DNA from 2 places in the Candidatus Enterococcus ikei genome. Region 1 is predicted to be linked to the other one. Evidence: riboswitches for the same ligand, from Rfam matches in the RefSeq annotation. Region 1 holds a riboswitch; the other holds the start of a gene.
What was found. Region 1 has a riboswitch for magnesium ahead of mgtA (magnesium-translocating P-type ATPase). Riboswitches for the same ligand answer to the same signal wherever they lie in the genome.
Positions count from the first base shown of each region.

Region 2: another riboswitch for magnesium. It lies ahead of JZO69_RS06865 (LCP family protein); the one in region 1 lies ahead of mgtA (magnesium-translocating P-type ATPase).

Region 1 covers NZ_JAFLWD010000007.1:11,822-15,224, forward strand. Annotated here, with positions in the region: gene JZO69_RS02845 (LysR family transcriptional regulator) at 1-590, opposite strand, end outside; M-box (ykoK) riboswitch at 1,274-1,444, shown strand; gene mgtA (magnesium-translocating P-type ATPase) at 1,562-3,403, shown strand, end outside.
Region 2 covers NZ_JAFLWD010000015.1:5,385-8,787, reverse strand. Annotated here, with positions in the region: gene JZO69_RS06870 (FtsW/RodA/SpoVE family cell cycle protein) at 1-793, opposite strand, end outside; gene JZO69_RS06865 (LCP family protein) at 790-1,716, opposite strand; M-box (ykoK) riboswitch at 1,997-2,166, opposite strand; gene JZO69_RS06860 (glycoside hydrolase family 3 protein) at 2,530-3,403, shown strand, end outside.

The DNA.
Region 1 (3,403 bases):
ATTTTGTTTGAATAATTGATTAGTGGTATTTGCTGCAAATCTTCCGCCGTTAATTCATCTAACTCGGATAATTGATTGTTAGTGCTGACGAAAATACTATATGATTCAGAAAAAATTAAGTCACTTGTTATTTTCGAATTTGTTTCTGACAAAATACCGATAGCAATGTCGATTTCATTATTTCCTAGTACCTCTTCTAGATTTTCAAAATAACTGTACTCAAGCGAAACAGAGGGATAATGAAGACGGAATTCCGTTAATAATTTAGCAATTAAATAATCGATATCAGGTAAATTAGTACCGATTTTGATTGTTGCAGTTTCTCCAGTATGAACGAGTAAGTTGATTTCATTGACTGCCATGTCAAATTCTTTAAAAATTTTTTCTCCTCTAGTTTGTAGCACAAGCCCTTCTGCGGTTAACTTGTTATTACCGTAATCTCTTGTTATCAATTGAGCATGTAATTCCAGTTCTAATTCGCGGATATGAGTGCTCAAATAAGGTTGAGAAATACCTAATTCCTCCGATGTCTTTGTAAAGCTTTTGCTTTTACATAATGCTAAAAAATAATCTAAGTGTTTTAGTTTCATTTCCCCATCTCCTTCACTCAAGTAAAAATAAAATTCTAATCACATATAAGATAAAATAATTTTAGATAAAATAGTTCATTTTTTTAAAAAATATATAAAAATTTAATAGTATCTATGATTATTTTGAAATAAGCATAATTTGATGTACAGGAGAAAGAGCAATTTTCAGACAAATAGGAAAAGAGCCTCTTCAATTGGTGATAGCAGACCAATTGAAGAGGCTTTTATCAGGTTGTTGCTTTCTGATAAGAAATGATGAACGTTAAATCATGCACTGTAAATAATTTATTTACTCGTTCATTATATTCGTACTGATGCATTTAAACCATTCTATTTTACTTATAGTGCTATTCCTTTTTGTATGGATTAAATATGAGAATCTTGAGAAAACAAATCCCACTTCGCAGAAAATACGAAGTGGGATTTATCCGAGTTAATATTGTAAAAAGGAGTATGGATTGTGCATAAACGAAGTTGGGATGTTCGTCTACATAACTATCATAAATAGAAATGAGCAAATAAACCATCCCTTTTTATTTATACCTTTATTCTATTTTGTAAATGATTTGATGTTGGCTAACAAAAGCTTAAGTACGCTGATAAAACTATATACAAAAAAAGTTATAGCGGTATAAGTTTTTTAGTCTATAAAAAAATGATGTAACTCATTAGAATGATAGTGTAATTCTTCTTGTTAGGTGAGGCTCCTATACAAACACAGGCTACTGCCCAAAAACGTCGAGAGACGCCAATGGGTAGAACAGGAATTGTCGGATTAAGGCTTTTCATAAGGTAGCTAAAAGCTGATGCTTTTTACGTTGTATAGTGCCAAAACTCAACGATTGCGAAGACTCACGGCAGAGCGGGCTGAGTTTTCAGTGCGTTTTTTTTGTGTGGAAAGGATGTGGTTAGTGTGCCAGAAGATAGTTCGATCAATAAATCAGTAATTGAAAGAAAAGAGGAAAAGACAGATGCAAAAAGAAATGAAGAACATGATCCATGAAAAAGCATATCAAAAATTAGCTAACCTATCTATCGATAAAGTATTAGAAAATTTTTCATCTTCTTGGGATGGACTAAAAGCCAGAGAAGTACAACGTTCTAAGGATAAATTTGGCGTAAATAAAATCACTGATGATAAAAAGAAATCATTTATTTATACGGTGATAAAATCATATGTTACCCCATTTACAGTTGTATTGATGATTCTTGCAACTATTTCATTTTTTACGGAATATGTTTATGCAGAACCAAGTGAAAAAGACCTTGCCGGCGTATTGATCATGCTCGTTATGGTTTTGTTAAGTGGAACAATGAGCTTAGTTCAATCAGTAAAATCAAGCAATGCAGTTAGTAAATTGCAAAATATGATTCAGATAACTGCAACAGTTACTAGAGAAAATAAAGAAATGGAAATCCCCATGGATGAAGTTGTCTGCGGTGATTTAGTTAAACTTTCAGCAGGTGACATGATTCCAGCAGATTTACGTCTGATCCATGCCAAAGACTTGTTCATCTCACAATCTGCGATGACCGGAGAAAGTTTTCCAGTTGAAAAGAAAGTAAAAAATACAGTGCATACCAACAATAACCAAACAGATTTTGAAAATTTGTTATTTTTAGGCAGTAACGTGGTCAGTGGCAGCGGCGTTGGTGTTGCAGTTCGAGTCGGTGACAATACTTTATTTGGAAAAATTGCTCAAGATGTAGCAGATGACGAGAAAAAAACTAGTTTTGAATTAGGTGTGAATAAAACAACCTGGCTTTTGATTCGTTTTATGATGGTGATTACACCAGCGGTATTTTTGATTAATGGAATCACTAAAGGTAATTGGAGCGAAGCGTTGATGTTTGCGATTGCGACAGCGGTCGGTTTGACACCAGAAATGCTGCCAATGATCGTAACGACAAATTTGGTCAAGGGTTCTAGAGATATGGCAAAAGAAGGAACGATCATGAAAAATGTCAATGCGATTCAAAACTTTGGAGCGATGGATATTTTATGTACCGATAAAACCGGGACATTAACACAAGACAAAGTTATTTTAGAATACCACTACAATACGTCGTGTCAAGAAGATCGCAAAGTACTGCAGTCTGCTTTTTTAAATAGTTATTTTCAAACAGGTCTTCGTAATTTAATCGATAAAGCAATTATTGAAGCGACATCAAAAGAATTAACCATTGATGAAGAAGATTATTTTAAAATCGATGAAATACCTTTCGATTTTAATCGTAGAAGAATGAGTGTGGTTGTCAAAGATAGAAGAGCCAATCAAAGTAGCTTGATCACAAAAGGTGCAGTTGAAGAAATGCTTCAGGCCTGTTCTTATATCAATCAAGGTGGCGAGATTGTTCCAATCACGTCAGAAATAAAAAAACAAGTGCTAAAAACAGTGAATGACTTAAATGAAGATGGTCTAAGAGTGTTAGCAATCGCTGATAAGAAAGTCAATAATCAGTTAGATGATTATTCTGTTGAAGATGAAAAAGAACTTGTTTTACAAGGGTATCTAGCATTTTTAGATCCTCCTAAAGAAACGGCAGCGCAAGCTATCCAAGCGTTGAAAAATAACGGAGTTTCAGTAAAAATCTTAACTGGTGATAATGAGTTAGTTACACGATCTGTCTGTAGAGAAGTTGGTCTGGGCTCTGAAAAAATGATCAATGGTTCAGCAATTGCTAAATTAACTGAGACAGAATTAGAAAAAACAGTCAATGAATACAATGTTTTCACAAAAGTAACACCAGATCAAAAAACAAAAATCGTTAAAGCTTTGAAAAAGAACGAACAAACAGTTGGTTTTATGGGC
Region 2 (3,403 bases), on a different contig from region 1:
CTAAGCCTAAGCCCCAAAATCCGCCATTATGCATAGCATAGTACGCATTCGACGTTTGAAAGCCTTTGCCTGTGGGATCAATAAATGGGTTTTGCATTACTTCAAATCGTGTCACTAAATAACCAAATTTTTGTGGCATCCAATGAGTTGGGATAGACAATAAGATCAAGGTGCCTAATCGTTTTAGTGCAACAAAGCCAATCAACGCTAGTGACATAAATAAAGGGGATAAACCGCTGGATAAAAATAGAACCAAAACAAGAATAAAAATCATCGATGCTCCAGCAATATTTGGCTGTAATGCAACAAAAAACATAAAGAAAATTGAAACCAGTAGTGAACGTTTATGATTTTTAAAGGTAAAAGGAACTAAGGTATCTGTTTTTGCTAAATTTGCCGCTAAATAAAGAACCAATACCAAAGGCACTAACTCTGAAGGCTGAAACAAAAGTACGCCTAAATTGATCCAGCGCTTGGCGCCACCTACACTTGTCCCGATAAACGGTAAAGAAATAATCGAAAGAAAGGTCATGATTAAGATAAAATGCATCATTTTAGGCTTGCGAAGTACACTCAAATTAAATCGATAAACAAAAAACATGCAGACTAGACTAAAAATAAAGTACATTGTCTGTTTGATAGCCTTACTAGCTGTTCCTAATTCGCTGTCTAATAACTGATAAGAGCTAGAACTATAGACCATTAAAATACCGATGATACATAGGATGAAATAAGGGATTAAAATATAAAAATCTACATAGTGCAATTTGGATAATCTGTTGTGCTGTTTCATTTTTCTGCTCCATCATTCAAGAATTCATGAATGGCTTGTGCATTTTGCGTTTCGTCGATCTCTAAAACACTTCCAGCCTCTGTGTAATCATTAAAAGTCCAGCTCCCTTTAACTGGTACGGATAACGTTTTGAGATTTTTAACAGTTCCTTTCAGAAAATCTTTAGCTAAATCTATTAGCAAATCAGCAGGTATATTCGTGTCTAAGTAACCGATAGCTTCACCGGCAATTTTAGGTAGCTGCATGAATGAAACTGCTTCTTTAGATTGTTTGGCTAAGGCATCCATGACTTGTTGTTGTCTTCTGACACGACCGAAATCGCCTTCTTCATCCATTCTAAAACGGGCATATTGCAACAAGGTATTACCATCCATGATTTGTTTGCCTTTTTTGATATCAACATTGTCTAGGTTGATGTCTTTTTCCGCATCAATTTCAATGCCTTTTGGATACAGTTCATTGATTAATCGAATAAAGTTATTAAAATTAGCAGAAATATAATAATTGATTGGTAAGTTAAACGAATCGTTTAACACTTTTTTTGTTAATTCGGCGCCGCCAAAAGCATAAGCAGCATTGATTTTTTCTAAACCATGATTAGGAATCTGCACATAAGAATCCCTCATGATCGAGACTAATTTTGGTTGTTTTGTTTCGCTATTATAATGGGCGACCATCAACGTATCTGCTCGTCCACCATCTTCATCATCTTCACGTCCGTCATCGCCTATCAACATAATCGTGATTTCTTTTAGATTTGTCTGTTGATCACCAGAAAAATTCGTATTCTTAGACTTATTTACTTGAGACTGGGCTGTTTTTTTTCCATTATGAAAGCTAATAGCGATATAACTTCCAGTAGCGGTAACGACCAATATGCCAAAAAGAACCGTACAAATTAAAAGTTTCTTTACTGTTTTCATTTTTATTCCTCGCTAATCATTTTAATTGATCATCAAATAAAGTTTGGCTTCAGGAATTGAGTTGGATGACGGTATAAAAAGTTCTTTTTGCTCTGAATAATAGATAAAGGCGGTTGTACACTAAAGAAGATAGTTCATAATAATAACTAGATGTCTTCTTGTGCATCAATTTTCACCTCCTAAAGTCCTAACACTCGCCAATATTATTTATCAAAAATAAAAAACCTTCGCTTAAAATAACTCAGCGAAGGGGGATTGATTTCAGCACAAATAGAGCTTTTCATCATTCTCATCGTTGAGTTTTAGCACTATGAAACGTAAAAAGCAGAGCTTTTAGCTACTTTGTGAAAAGCCTTAATTCGACAATTCCTGTCCTACCCATTACTGTCTTTCGACATTTTTGAGCAGTAGCCTGTGTTTCCATAGGAGCCTCACCTAACAAGTTATTCAGATCGCCCTAAATATAGTGAAAATATCACTTGAAGTCAATGAGGGAAGTATTAAATTTTTTATAATATAACGAACGGAGTAAGTACATCATTTGCTTGATTTTATAATTTTTTAAGTTATAAAATCAAGTATTGCAGGGATTTTGTTTGACCATTTTATTATGAAAAAATCAGAGAAACTTAATATTGAGAATAGATTAAGTTTTATTTTCTTTATACTTTCTTAAGCAGAATTGAAGTGAATCAGAAAATAACAAACTTATATTGGAATAAAAATTAGTATCGCATTTGATCGTAAAAAATTGTAAGATTGAATTAGCAAAAGAATGCGTTTACTTTTATTTAGAAATAGGAGGAAATCGATATGACCTATCGCAAAATAGCTCAAGGAAATTGGACACTTGTTGAAAATGAAAATGGAGCAACCCTTGGGTATGCTGAAGCATCTGGTGTGACATTGATAGAAGAAGATGGTTTTGCATTTAAAGATTTAAATAAAAATGGTGTTTTAGATCCTTATGAAGATTGGCGGTTACCAATTGATGAAAGAATCGAGGATTTGGTTTCGAAATTATCGATCGAACAAATTGCCGGTTTGATGTTATATAGCCGCCATCAAACTGTAGCAAAAAATGACAATCATTTTGTTCAAATGTTTTCTGGAACATATGATGGTAAAACATTAAATGATTATACTGGATCACTATCTAATTTAACAGATCAGCAAAAAGAATTTTTGAAAAAAGACCATATTCGTCATGTCTTGTTAACCATTGTTGATTCTCCTCAAATTGCCGCTGAGTGGACCAATAATATACAGGCAATGGCAGAAAGTTTAGATTTGGGTATACCTGTGAATATTAGTTCTGATCCTAGACACAGCACAAGTGCAGATACAGAATTTAATGCAGGGGCTGGCGGAGATATTTCTAAATGGCCGGAACAATTAGGTTTAGCTGCGACATTCGATCCAGCATTGGTTAAGCAATTCGGTGAAATTGCTAGTAAAGAATATCGGGCGTTAGGAATTACGACAGCACTATCGCCACAAATCGATTTGGCAACTGAGCCGCGCTGGATGCGTTTTTCAGGAACCTTTGGAGAAGGAGTGAAATTAGTCACAGCTTTAGCTAAAGCATATTGTGATGGGTTTCAAACGACTCAGAATGGAAAAAATGGCTGGGGTCTAGAGAGCGTAAATGCAATGGTCAAACATTGGCCTGGCGGCGGTAGTGGTG